DNA from 3 places in the Burkholderia pulmonis genome. Region 3 is predicted to be linked to each of the others. Evidence: riboswitches for the same ligand, from Rfam matches in the RefSeq annotation. Region 3 holds a riboswitch; each other region holds the start of a gene.
The links. Region 3 has a riboswitch for cobalamin ahead of AC5LXK_RS18560 (CbtB domain-containing protein). Riboswitches for the same ligand answer to the same signal wherever they lie in the genome.
Positions count from the first base shown of each region.

Region 1: linked by a shared signal. The riboswitch ahead of AC5LXK_RS23485 (TonB-dependent receptor domain-containing protein) and the one ahead of AC5LXK_RS18560 (CbtB domain-containing protein) in region 3 are both predicted to bind cobalamin.
Region 2: linked by a shared signal. The riboswitch ahead of cobA (uroporphyrinogen-III C-methyltransferase) and the one ahead of AC5LXK_RS18560 (CbtB domain-containing protein) in region 3 are both predicted to bind cobalamin.

Region 1 covers NZ_OZ480187.1:1,498,883-1,503,310, forward strand. Annotated here, with positions in the region: gene AC5LXK_RS23480 (TetR/AcrR family transcriptional regulator) at 1-31, opposite strand, end outside; gene AC5LXK_RS23485 (TonB-dependent receptor domain-containing protein) at 161-2,089, opposite strand; cobalamin riboswitch at 2,421-2,613, opposite strand; gene AC5LXK_RS23490 (AraC family transcriptional regulator) at 2,703-3,761, opposite strand; gene AC5LXK_RS23495 (hypothetical protein) at 3,928-4,272, shown strand; gene AC5LXK_RS23500 (Dabb family protein) at 4,262-4,428, shown strand, end outside.
Region 2 covers NZ_OZ480186.1:1,861,733-1,866,160, forward strand. Annotated here, with positions in the region: gene AC5LXK_RS08620 (cobyrinic acid a,c-diamide synthase CobB) at 1-109, opposite strand, end outside; gene cobO (cob(I)yrinic acid a,c-diamide adenosyltransferase) at 112-714, opposite strand; gene AC5LXK_RS08630 (cobalamin biosynthesis protein) at 749-1,126, opposite strand; gene cobA (uroporphyrinogen-III C-methyltransferase) at 1,123-1,872, opposite strand; cobalamin riboswitch at 2,043-2,280, opposite strand; cobalamin riboswitch at 2,394-2,658, shown strand; gene cobW (cobalamin biosynthesis protein CobW) at 2,987-4,075, shown strand; gene cobN (cobaltochelatase subunit CobN) at 4,082-4,428, shown strand, end outside.
Region 3 covers NZ_OZ480187.1:379,521-383,948, reverse strand. Annotated here, with positions in the region: gene metE (5-methyltetrahydropteroyltriglutamate--homocysteine S-methyltransferase) at 1-275, opposite strand, end outside; gene AC5LXK_RS18570 (hypothetical protein) at 404-868, shown strand; gene AC5LXK_RS18565 (CbtA family protein) at 792-1,514, opposite strand; gene AC5LXK_RS18560 (CbtB domain-containing protein) at 1,528-1,737, opposite strand; cobalamin riboswitch at 1,771-1,909, opposite strand; gene AC5LXK_RS18555 (histidine phosphatase family protein) at 1,960-2,550, shown strand; gene AC5LXK_RS18550 (inorganic phosphate transporter) at 2,716-4,308, shown strand.

The sequences.
Region 1 (4,428 bases), 1.1 Mb from region 3:
GCCTGTCCACGGTAATGCCGGCACGTGCCATGACGGATGCTATGCGGGTTAGTCAAAAAACTAATTCTATTAGTTTTTGCCGCGATGTCAATTTCCCGCACGTGCCGGCCAGGTCGGCCGGTGTCGGCGCCCGCGACGCAGGCGCCGGTGTTCCGGATCGTCAGAACGTGTAGCTGACCTTGCCGAACGCGGTGCGACCGAGCGTGTTGTAGCCGTACGCGGTCATGTACTGGCGATCGAACAGGTTCGACAGCGTGGCCGATACCGTCAGGTGCGAATTGATCCGGTATGACGCGCGCAGGTTCACGGTCAGGTACGACGGCAGGTACGTCGTGTTGGCCGGATCGTCGAACGTCGTGCCGCCGTAGTTCAGCGACGCGCCCGTGCTCAGCGCGTGCAGGTGCAGCTCGTCCCACGTGTGGTCGACGTTCAGGCTGACCGTCTGGCGCGGCCGGCGGTTGAGCCAGCTGTCGTTGGTCTCGTCCTGCGGATCGAGGAGGCCGATCGCGACGCTGACCGGCGTGTACTGGCCGATCGTCCCCTTGTACGACAGGTCGACGCCGCGAATATGCGCACGGCCGATGTTCATCGGCGAGAACGTTGCCGGGTTGTACGCGATCAGGTTGGAGACGCGCGTGTCGTAGATCGCGGCCGTGAACGTGCCGTACGACGTGTTCGCATCGAGCGCGGCCTCGACCGTGTTGCTGCGTTCCGGGCTGAGGTTCGGGTTGCCGTAGCCGGGGTAGTACAGGTCGTTGAAGGTCGGCAACCGGAACGCATTGCCGTACGACACGCGCGCCGTGTAGACCGGCGTGATCGCCCACGACAGCGCCGCGTTGCCGGTATTCACCGACTGTCCGGCGATGATTTCGTGACGGCCCGCGAGGAACATCGTCACGCTGCCGAGCGTGGCCGACTGATGCAGCGAGAACGCGGAATCGTTGCGCGTCGGCACGCCGCTCGGAATGTCGACCGGCAGGAAGGCCTGTTCGCGCGTGAAGTCGTACGCGAGCTTCGTTTCGCCGGACAGCGGCAGGCCGAACAGGTGGAACCCGTGTTCCTGGTGCGTCAGCGACGTCGACGTCGTGATGCGCTGCGAGTTGATCTGGTCGGTCGGGATGGTCGGATTGCTCGCATACAGGAACGCCCGATCGTTCGCATAACCGAACGACTGGTCGAACTGCGTATCCGGCGTGATGTCGAGATGGAACGCGATGCCGGTCGTCAACTGGTGATCGAGTTGACGATCCGCGCCGCCGAGGTTGTCGTAGGACAGGTCGGAGCGGTGATACAGCGCGAACGTCGAGACCGACCAGTTGTCGCGTGCGTAGCCGAGGCGCGCATCGAGATCCTGCGCGTGATACGGATTGCGGCCGTCTTCATGGCCGTACGCGTACGGTCGCGTCGCATCGATGCCGGCCGTGTTGTACGAGTGCAGGCCGAGCGAGTAGGTGAGGCCGCCGAGCGCCGCTAGCGGGCCGGTCGACGGCACGGTGCCCGACGTGCGCAGTTGCGTGTCGAACGTCTTGTTCGAGCCGCCGCCGAACGACACGGTGGTCTGGTTCGGCTGGCTGGAGGCGCGGCGCGTGAAGAGCTGCACGACGCCGCCCATCGCATTCGCGCCGAACGATGCGGCGGCTGGCCCGGAGATCACTTCGACGCGTTCGAACGCCTCGGTCGGCAGGTCGGCCCACGGCGCGATGCCGGTGGTCGACGAGCCGATCCGGATGCCGTCGATGAACACGGCGACCTGGCTGGCCGACGAGCCGCGAATGCTGACCGACGCGGACGTGCCGGGGCCGCCGTTCTGCGAGATGGTCACGCCGGGCAGCGTCGCGAGCGCCTGCGTGATGCTCGGGTCGCTCGGCGACAGCCGGTCGAGGTCGGTTCGGGTGAGGACCTGGGTCGTCGCATAGCGACCGTCGAACGATTCGGGCAGCCGACGCGTGTCGGTCACGGTGATCGTCGGCAGGTCGGCGCCGTCGGTTGCCTGCGACGGCGGTGCAGGCGCGGCGTCGCCGGCGGCGTGGGCGAGGGGCGCGAAAAGTGCGGTCGCGGCGGACGTGGCAAGGAGGTGTCGAATCTTCATGAGGCTGTCGTTGTTATCGGTCTGCGCGTGCGGCAATCGTGAGCAGGCAGTGCCGGTATCGTCATCGGTGGTCTATCGTGCGGCCGGGCCCGGCGGGCAGTCGCCGCGGGCGTCGCTGCGGCGCATGCCGGCAGACGCGATCGGTTCGGCGTGGCATGGGCGCGCGGGCGGGCCGTGCATGCCGGCGGCGTGCCGGCGCAACTCTTCCGGTGCGGAAGCGGATTCGGTAACGATGAACATCGGGCGGATCCTGAGGTCGGGCCGTCCATGCAACGGGCGACCGCCAACGGCGGTGCCGGGCGCATCGGGACACCCCGCCCGGTGCGGCTGCTTGGACCTCGGGTCGATGGCAGGTCTCCTGGCTCGCGGGTCGCCATCCGTGCGGGCCTTCCCGGTTTCCCAGTGGCATGCAGTGGCACGGATTCGCCGCTCACAGTTGCGGGGGCAGCCGCAGATTCGAGGCGTTGCCTCTCCTGCGTTCCCTTTTGATCCCGTCTCCGGGAACCATCAGCGCGCAAGGGTAATGGCGTGCGCTCGGGCGCGTCAATCGCCCGGTTGCGCGAGGATGCGAAAAAACGTCATTGGCGGGCAATCGCTTTCGAAATTCTGTCTTTTATGCGCCCGGGCCGCATTTCACGTCTGACGAAACCGGCTGGCCGGATGTCGCGCCAGTGCGCCGGAACCGGCTCGGCGCGATGCCCGTCCAGCGCACGAACGCGCGCCGGAATGCCTCTTCGCCGCCGAAGCCGAGATACGCGGCCACGCGTGTAATCGGCCAGTCCGTCTCGTGCAGGCAGTGTCGCGCCGAGTCGGCCAGGCACTGCTCGCGCAGCACGTGATAGCCGCTGCCTTCCGCCGCCAGCCGCCGCCGCAGCGTCGCCTCGCTGACGCCGAGCCACGCGGCCAGCTCCGCGAGTGCCGGCAGCGCCTGTTCGCGCGCAAGCGCCGCATCGAGAAAGCCGCGCACCTGCTGCGCCCAGGACACGACGGCCGGCGCCGCATCGATCAGACGAAACGGGAAATCGACGAGGAATGCGTCGAGTTCGCCCGGCTGGCGGATCACGCGGCAATCGAGCAGCGCCGCATCGAACGCGAAGCCGTAGGTCGAGCGGCCGACGTCGACCGGTGCGTTGAACAACCCGAGCAGCGGCATCGCGTCGTCACGGCGTGGATGGCCGAGCCACACGTCGGTCGGCCGCAGCGGCTGCCCGATCAGCCAGCCGAACAGCTGCAGATAGCAGAACAGCCCGGTCAGGTCGACGAGGCACGCAGCCGGGCTGCGCGTGCGGCGCAGCGAATCCATCCGGAACGTCGCGCGTCCTTCGCGCACCGCGAGCGACAGCCCGCCGGCGCGCGGCGTCAGCATCTCGCAGAAGTCGCGCGCGCAGCGGATCGCGTCGGCGAGCGTCGCGCAGCTCAGCAGGCAGCGGCACATCAGGTCGACTTCCTGCTTGCGCATCGGCGGATGGCCGTTGCCGCGCGCGACCTGCGCCTCGAGCCGCTCGATCGCGTCGCGGTACAGCGCGACGAAGCCGCCCGGCGCCGTCTCCGCTTGCGGTGGTTGTGCCGCGCGCTCGGCCGGCGGCGCGCCGCTGCGCGTGAGTTCGCTCAGCAGGCGTGCGCCGAGACCCGGCAGCACGCGTCCGCTCGCCGGCAATACACGCTGTTTCATGAGTCTCCCGATCTGATCGCTGCGACAGGGGCCGGTGAGCGGGCCGGTAGGGGTTCGTGAGCCGCGTCCACGCAAGAATGCTATCCACGCCGGCCGCCTTCGGCCTCGCCGGAACGGCGTAGGCCGGCCACCCATCCCGACCCGAACGACCACGGACGACACGCGAATGATCCAGATCGTAGACGAAATCACGCTCGCGCCCGAGCGCATTCCCGACGTGCTCGCGCTGCTGCGCGACCGCTACCTGCCGGGCCATGCGGCGCGCGGATTGACGGCGGCCGGCCGCCGGGTGTCGCCGCCCGTCGCGGTGCCGGGGCAGCCCAGCACGCTGTGGCTGACGTGGCAGGTCGACGATGCGCATGCCTATTACCGGATGCGCGCGTTGACCGACGGCGACGTGGTTGCGTTCTGGATGGCGGTCGACGGGCTCTGCGACGCGCGCCGCCGCCATGTGATGGCGGACGCCGATGCGCCGCTGCCCGCACTGACGGAGGTCGACCATGCGGCATGACACGGCCCAGGTATTCGCGTCGGCGGATCGCGACGCAGAGGCGGTCGAGCACGCATTGCGCGAGGCGGCGCAGGCGCTGCCGGGCGCGAAACGCGTGACGCTCGCGCGCAATCTGGAAGGCTGCTGGGGCGCGGGCGACTACACGCTCGACGTGCT
Region 2 (4,428 bases), on a different replicon from region 3:
GCACGCGCCGGCCGAGCCGGCGATGCAGCCGCGCGAGGCCGGCCGTCACCGACGTCTTGCCCTGACCGGACGCGGGCGCGCTGACGAACAGCGCGGGGCAGGCCGGCATGCTCAGAACTCCACGCCGCGCTGCGCCTTCACGCCTTGCTCCTTGTACGGATGCTTGACGAGCCGCATTTCGGTGACGAGGTCGGCCGCATCGATCAGTGCGTCGGGCGCGTGCCGCCCGGTCACGACGACGTGCACCGAATCCGGCCGCGCGGTGAGCGTCGCGAGCACTTCGTCGAGCGGCAGGTATTCGTACTTCAGCACGGTATTCAGCTCGTCGAGGATCACCATCCGGTAATCGCCGCTTTCGATCATCCGGCGCGCCTCGTCCCAGCCCTTGCGCGCGGTCGCGATGTCGGCGTCGCGGTTCTGCGTATTCCACGTATAGCCGTCGCCCATCGTCACGAAATCGCATTCCGCAACCGCGCCGAGGAAGTCGCGCTCGGACGTGTGCAACGCGCCCTTGATGAACTGCACGACGCCGAGCCGCATGCCGTGGCCGAGCACGCGCACGGCCATGCCGAACGCAGCCGTGCTCTTGCCCTTGCCGTTGCCGGTATTGACGATCAGCAGGCCCTTTTCCTGGGTGGCGGCGGCCTGCTTCTTCTCGTGGCCGGCGCGGCGGCGTTCGGTCATCCGTTGATGGGATTCGGCATCGGTCTTCATCGGAAATCGTCCTGTCGAAAGCGAAACAAAGGGTTCAGAGCGGGCCGGCGAGCGCGACCGTCACGCCGTCCCGGATGGATTTGGGGCCCAGCAGCCGGCCGTGCGGCGCAGCGAGCTGCGCACAGGGCTCGGCCACGCCCGCGACGCCGAAGCGGGAAAGCGCCGCGTCCGACGGGCCGCTCGCGGCCAGATCCGGGCGGCTCGCGAGCTGTGCCGCGTCGAACGCAACGAGCGGCCAGCCGCGTCGCGCGCACAGCGTGCGCAGTGCCCGGGCGGATGCCTTGTCGGCGAGCGTGGCGACGAGCGCCGGTTCGGCAGCCGGGTAGCACTGCAGCGCCGCGCGGATCGCGGCATCGAGTTGCGCAGCCGTGACGCCTGCGCGGAAGCCGACACCGAGCGCGACGCGCATCATGCGCGGCCGCCGAGCGCGGCACGCACGGCCGGATCGTCGGCGAGCGCCGCGACGCGGCCGATCACGACGATCGCCGGCGAACCGATGCCGGTCGCACCGACGCGTTCGACGACGGTATCGAGCGTCGCAAGCACGTGCCGCTGTTCGGGACGCGTCGCATTCTCGATCGCCGCGCACGGCGTATCGCCCGGCAGGCCGCCATCACGCAGTGCGGCGACGATCGTATCGAGCCGGCGGATGCCCATGTAGATCACGATCGTCATGCGCGTCGCCGCGAGTGCGCGCCAGTCGGGCTCGTCGACACCGGCGCCGTGGCCCGTGACGAAGATCACGCCCTGCGCGTCGCCGCGCTGCGTGACCGGGATGCCGAGCGCGGCCGGCGCGGCGATGCCCGCGGTGATGCCGTTTACGATCTCGACCGGAAAACCTGCTGCGCCGAGTGCGGCCAGTTCCTCGCCGCCGCGGCCGAACACGAACGGATCGCCGCCCTTGAGCCGTGCGACGCTGCGGCCCGCACGCAAGTGCGCGAACATCGCGGCGACGATCGCCTCCTGCGGCGTCGACGCGTGGCCGCCGCGCTTGCCGACGTGCTCGATCTGCGCGTCGGCGCGCGCATGGTGCAGCACGTCGGGGTTCACGAGATCGTCGACGAGCAGCACGTCCGCCGCGCCGATCGCACGCACGGCCCTGAGCGTCAGCAGGTCGGCGTCGCCGGGGCCGGCGCCGATGAGCCACGCGCGGCTCATTGCGCGCGGCACGGTTCGCACCGCGTCGAAACAGTGGAAAGGGGAAGGCGGGCGGCACAGCGGCGGCCGGCGGGCAGGCAGTACATGACGGATCGGGCGAAGCCCGCGCGAACGCGGGCGGAATGCGCACCCCATCCGTCCCCCGCGGATCGGGCGTTCGGCGAGCGTCGGGCTCGCCCCTTGCGTCGGCCGGTATCCGGGCTGGCCGCTTGCCAGGCCGCAGCCTTCCCGCCCGGCTGACGGGCAGTGGCATCGCGGGCGACCTGGGCGCAGGCGCGGGGAAGCGCGTTGCGCGGGCGGCGTACCGTTGCGGGGACAGCACAGGCCGGGCGGTCGTCCGCCTCCTGTTTCCCGTTTAACTGCATGCACGGAATGCGCATGCGAGCACCGAACGCGGCACATACGATAGCACAGCGGTTTGCCCGTGCGAACCGCCGCGCACGGCCTCCGGCGTGGCCCGGCAGCGGTGCAGAATGCGGCCCGACGGCCCGTTCCGCCTTGACGCTCCCCGCACCGCCGCCTACACTCGCACGCGTTTTGGTGCTCGCGCGCGCCGCTCCGGCGCGCGCAGTTAAACGGGAAACAGGGAGCCTGCCTGCGCCGCAGTCGAGCCAACCTGTGCTGCCCCCGCAACGGTAAGCGAACGCATCGCGCACAGTGCGATGCAGCGCCGCTTCGCCGCATGCCGCACGCATGCGGACGACCGCCACTGGATGCCGCGCGCATCCGGGAAGGCGAAGCGGCGTGTTCGTCAGCCCGGATACCGGCCTAAACGTTGGGGTTCAGCGCCGCGGGGAGGCGGCGCATCGTCCACGGCCGCAGCAGGCCCGACGCCCGGTGTTCGACGCTTCCTCCGCCGATCTGCCCCCGCGCGCATGCGCCGGGCCGGCCCGGCGAACGGCAGGCGGTGCGGGCAGGGCCGGCGGCAGCCGTGTTGGCATTCATGATGTCGACCGTTCGCAAGGAAGCACCATGTCCGATCCGTTGTTCCGCCCGTCGTGCGGCTGTCCGTCCGGATTGCGTGGCGATCTTCCTGCGCGTCACCCGATGCATTGCCACGCCGCCACCGACGCGACGATCCCGTCCTGATTCCCTCTTCGACACCGGACCTACCATGACCCTACGCAAGCTTCCCGTCACGATCGTCACGGGCTTTCTCGGCAGCGGCAAGACGACGCTGATGCGCCACATCCTGCAGCACGCCGAAGGCCGCCGCATCGCGGTGATCGTCAACGAATTCGGCGAACTCGGCATCGATGGCGAAATCCTCAAGGGCTGCGGCATCGGCTGCGAGGACGCCGACGGCGCGCAGGGCGAAGCATCGGGCCAGTTGTACGAACTCGCGAACGGCTGCCTGTGCTGCACCGTGCAGGAGGAGTTCTATCCGGTGATGGAAGCGCTCGTCGAGCGCCGCGCGGACATCGACCACGTGCTGATCGAGACGTCGGGCCTCGCGCTGCCGAAGCCGCTCGTGCAGGCGTTCAACTGGCCGACGATCCGCAACAGCTTCACGGTCGACGCGGTCGTGACCGTCGTCGACGGGCCGGCCGCCGCGAGCGGCCAGTTCGCGGAAAACCCGCAGGCCGTCGACGCGCAGCGCCGCGCCGATCCGAACCTCGACCACGAATCGCCGCTGCACGAGCTGTTCGCCGATCAGTTGTCGTCCGCCGATCTGGTGATCGTGAACAAGGCCGATCTCGTCGGCGACGCGGAGTTTGCGCAGATCGAAACCGCGATCCGCGACGAGATCCCGCCGCAGGTGAAGATCGTGCGCGCGACGCGCGGCGAGCTCGACCTCGCGATGCTGCTCGGCCTCGAATCGGCATCGGAAGACACGATCCACCTGCGTCACGACCATCACGGCTCGGCCGATGACGGCGATCACGACCACCATCACGACGATTTCGACTCGGTGGTCGTGTCGGGCGATGCCAGCACGCGCGAAGCGACGATCGCCGCGCTGCAGCGCGTCGTCGAGACGCACACGATCTATCGCGCGAAAGGCTTCGCCGCGCTGCCCGGCGCGCCGATGCGGCTCGTGATCCAGGGTGTCGGCCGCCGCTTCGACAGCTATTTCGACCGGCGCTGGCAGGACGGCGAAACGCGTGCGAGCCGCTTCGTGCTGATCGGCGAGGATCTCGACGCGGCCGCGCTGCAACGCGCGTTCGACGCCGCGTGCGCGGCCGAGCCGCAACAGGCGTAACGCGCGATGCATCTGCTGCGCACCACGCCGGGCGGCTTCGTCGACGATACGCAGGGCGTCGTCCGGATCGACCAGCAGCCGGCCGACATCGTGATCCTGAGTTCGGCCGACACGACGCTGTCGCTGCTCGCGAGCGTCGTGCCGCATCTGCCGGCCGGATTCCCGAGCGTGCGGCTCGCGAACGTCACGTTCCTGCGCCAGCCGGCGTCGGTCGATTTCTACGTCGACGACGTGCTGCGCCACGCGAAGACGGTCGTGATCGATCACCTCGGCGGCGAAGCCTACTGGCCGTACGGGATCGAGCAGGCCGTGTCGCTCGCGTCGAAACGCGGGCAGCAGCTCGCGATGTTCTC
Region 3 (4,428 bases):
TAGTTGTCGAGCGCATCGCCGTGGAAGTCCTGCACGCGCTTCGGCAGGTTGCCGAGCGTGAAGCTCATGTCGAGCACCTGGTCGTAGAACGCGAAGTCGCCGATCGGCGCGAGATCGAGATCACGCTGGTCGTTCCAGTGGCGCTGGCGCAGCTCGGCGCCGAGCGCCTTCAGTTCGTCGCGCGACGATTCGCCCTTCCAGTAGCGCTCGAGACCGAACTTGAGTTCGCGCTTTGCGCCGATGCGCGGAAAACCGAGGTTGTGTGTCGTCACCATGTGGCTGCCGTCCCGAGAGAAATTGGAGATCCGGCAACCATGATAGGGAGTTCAAACCATGAAATGAAATGGCATTATTTCATCCATGCATGAGAGTTGTTCATGCATCTATTGTGCGAGCGGGATCCATGCTGGAACGACTCCGTCTCGTCGTCATTCGTGAGGTCGAGCGCAAGGGTGCGCCGATCGCGGCCGCCAATGCGCTGCACCTCACGCAATCGGCACTCGGCCATACGTCCGGAAAATCGAGCAGCCGTTCGGCACGCCGATCCGGGACCGGGGAAGGCGGTGGCCTGCGGTTCATGCAGGGCGGGCAGCAGCGGCTGAAGCTGGAGAAACGGATGCGGGTCGTGCCGGTCAAGCGGGGAAGGAAAGAGATCGCGAAGCAGATCTCCCTCGGCATCCGCGACGCGGATGCATCGATCGACTATCTGGCCGCGGTCGTCGCGCTGGCGCGCGAAGCGATGTGGAGCGCGCCGCGCATGCTGCGCCGGGCGCGCCCCGTGGCGATGCGCGTCAGGCGGCGCGCATGCCGATGCGTTCGCCGCGCTCGACCCATGCGCCGAACAGCAGGCCGATCGTCGTCCACATGATCACCTGCATGCCGATCGCGGCGGCGCGGAACTTCCACAGCACGACGGCCGGGAACGCGGCCGGCACTTCGTTGATCGACGGCAGCCCGAGCTGCACGGCCGCGATGATCACGACGAACACGAGCCCCGCGACGATCGACGCATTCCATTGGCCGAGCTTCGCCAGCAGGTGGCGGCGCACGTTGACCGAGAACACCATCGTCGCGATCGAGATCGCGATCATCAGGAAGAACAGGCCCGTGCGATAGCCGATCGTGTCCGGGTCGCCCACCGACGGCGGATTGGCCGGGTACTTGATGTTCGGCACGATCACCAGCGCGATGAACGCCGCCAGCGCGAGCCAGGCCGCGAGCGGACGTGCCGGGAGGCGACTGCCTCGCCCGTACGCAAACGCGAAGACCAGCGAGAACAGCCCGCCGAATGCCGCGCCGTAGGTGACGACACCCGTCAGCAGCCCGAGGCCGGCCTGCGTGTGGCGGCTGACCAGTTCGGGCTCCGGTGCGTCGCCTTTGGCGGCATCGAGCTTTTCTTCGAAGGAGATTGCCTGATCGACTTGCGGTTCGCCGACGATTTTCGCGAAACCGAACGTGAGGAGACCTGCGGCGATGCCTGCGAGCATCCCGCGCATGAGCAGCTTTCCGACCATCTTGATCTCCGCGTCAGTGGCAGGGAAAGCCGAGCAGATGGCGGCCGTCGTGAACGAACTCGTGTACGTACATGCCCGGCACGAGCGACGTCGCGCCCTCTTCCGCGCCCACGAAATAAATCGCGAGCAGCAGGATCAGGCCGACGAAGATGGCCCACGGCAACAGTTCACGGACGGGAATGGGCGCCGGTACGACAGCCGGCTTCAGCACTGCTTCGCTCATGGATGCACCTCAGGGGAATCGCGCCCCGACAAATGTTGGATGGGTACGAAGGCAGGTCTGGCTTCCGGGATCATCGATTCCCCGGTTACAGTGGCGCGACCGCGCCGGAATTGCACCGGCTTCCGCGTTTCGTATCGGGCGAATTGTACGCGCGAACGTTCGCGTATTGAAGTGACCACACATGAACGATCGCGTCCCGCTCCGGATCACCCGACAACCGACATGACCCTGCACGCCACGCTGCGCCTGATCGCGCACGCATCGACCCGCGCGATGCGCAGCGGCACGTTTCCCGACGACGATCCGCTCGACACGCACGGGCTCGCCGAAGCCGCCGCGCTGCGCGCCCGATGGGCAGGCGCGCCCGGTTCGCTCGTGCTGTGCAGTCCTGCACGCTGTGCGCAGCAGACCGCCGATGCGCTCGGACTGCACGCCGGCATCGACGACGCGCTGCGCGACATCGATTACGGAACCTGGCGCGGCAAGCGGCTGCACGATCTCGCACGCGATCTGCCCGACGAACTGGCTGCGTGGATCGGCGATCCGACCGCGTCACCGCATCGCGGCGAATCGTTCGAGGCCGCCGCGCACCGCGTCGACGCATGGTTGGGTGCGCTGCCGCGCGGTCGCGACGTCGTTGCGATCACGCATGCGCCGATCGTCCGTGCGGTCATCGCGCACGTGCAGCGGATGGATCCCGGCGCTGCAATGCGTGTCGACGTCGCACCGCTGTCGTGCACGACGTTCGCCGCCTCGCCGGATGGCTGGACGTTGATCATGCCGGACGACGACCGGCGCGACACCGAAGCTTGAGCCGCCGTTGCGCTCACGATGTGAACGGGCGATACGCACCGGCGCTTCACATGCCGCCGGTCACCTTACATTGCTGTAAGACACACCGTTCGTCGTCCCGACTGTCATCAAACTGACTGCTGGCCGCAGCTAGGATCGGACGCGGTTCCCTCACGAGATGCCGTCATGAATCAACCTGCTTCGTCCACCCCGAACAATCCAGGCTCCATCGAACGCACCAAGCAGCTCGGCTATGCCGTCTTCCTGCTGGTGCTCGCGCTCGGCGCCGTCTATATCGCCACCCACCTGATCGACGATCTGTCGCCGGTCCGCGAAGGGGCGCTGTTTCCGTACCTGCTGCTCGGCGCGGCGTTGCTGATCGCGCTCGGCTTCGAATTCGTCAACGGCTTCCACGACACAGCGAATGCGGTCGCCACCGTGATCTATACGCACTCGCTGACGCCGAACGTCGCGGTGATCTGGTCGGGCATGTGGAACTTCCTCGGCGTGATGGTCTCGAGCGGCGCCGTCGCATTCGGCATCCTGCAATTGCTGCCGGTCGAGCTGATCCTGCAGGTCGGCAGCGGCTCGGGCTTCGCGATGGTCTTCGCGCTGCTGATCGCCGCGATCGTGTGGAACCTCGCGACCTGGTATTTCGGGTTGCCGTCGTCGAGCTCGCATACGCTGATCGGGTCGATCATCGGCGTGGGGCTGATGAACCAGCTGATGCACGGGGCATCCGGCACGAGCGGCGTCGACTGGGGCCAGGCGCTCGGCGTCGGCAAATCGCTGCTGTTCTCGCCGATCGTCGGCTTCCTGTGCGCGTCGCTGCTGCTGCTCGTGCTGAAGGCCGTCGTGCGGATTCCGGAGCTGTACAAGGAGCCGCCGAAGGATCAGCCGCCGCCGTTCTGGATTCGCTGCCTGCTGATCCTGACCTGCACGGGCGTGTCGTTCGCGCACGGTTCGAACGACGGGCAAAAAGGGATGGGCCTCATCATGCTGATCCTGATCGGCACGGTGCCGGCTGCGTACGCGCTGAACAAGGCCGTCACGCCGGCCGAATCGCAAACTTTCGTGGCGGTCGCAAACCAGGCAGCCGCGACGTTCGGGAAGTACACGAACGGCGTCGCACCGTCGGCAAACCCGCGCGCCGATGTCGAACACTACGTGCAGCGTCGTGAACTGACGCCCGCCGTGCTGCCGGCCGTGGCGCAACTGTCCACTTCGCTCGCGAACGCGGTCGGCGCGTCGGGCTCGATGGCGGCCGTGCCGCAGCGCGACGTCGACAACGTGCGCAACACGATGTATCTGGTGTCCGAAGCAATTCGCCTGATCGAGAAGTCGGGGCAACCCGCATTCGCCGCCGACGACAAGCTCGCGATCGACAACTATCGCAAGCAGCTCGACCATGCGACCAAGTTCATTCCCACGTGGGTGAAGGTCGCCGTCGCGATTGCGCTGGGCCTCGGCACGATGGTCGGCTGGAAGCGAATCGTCGTGACCGTCGGCGAAAAAATCGGCAAGCAGCATCTGACGTACGGACAGGGCGCATCGGCCGAACTCGTCGCGATGCTGACGATCGGTGCTGCGGACATGTACGGGCTGCCGGTGTCGACGACTCACGTGCTGTCGTCGGGTGTCGCGGGCACGATGGCGGCGAACGGGTCGGGCTTGCAATGGAGCACGGTACGCAGCCTCGTCCTCGCGTGGGTGCTGACGCTGCCGGCATCGATCGCGCTGGCGGCAGGGCTCTACTGGCTGTTCCGGACGCTGGCCTGATCGTGGACGCGCGGGTGGCCGGTGGAAGCCGGTCGCCTGCCGTGGCTGACCGGATCGTCGCCTCTCCTCCCGCTCGCCTCTCCGCCTCTCCGCCTCTCCGCCTCTCCGCCTCGGCACATC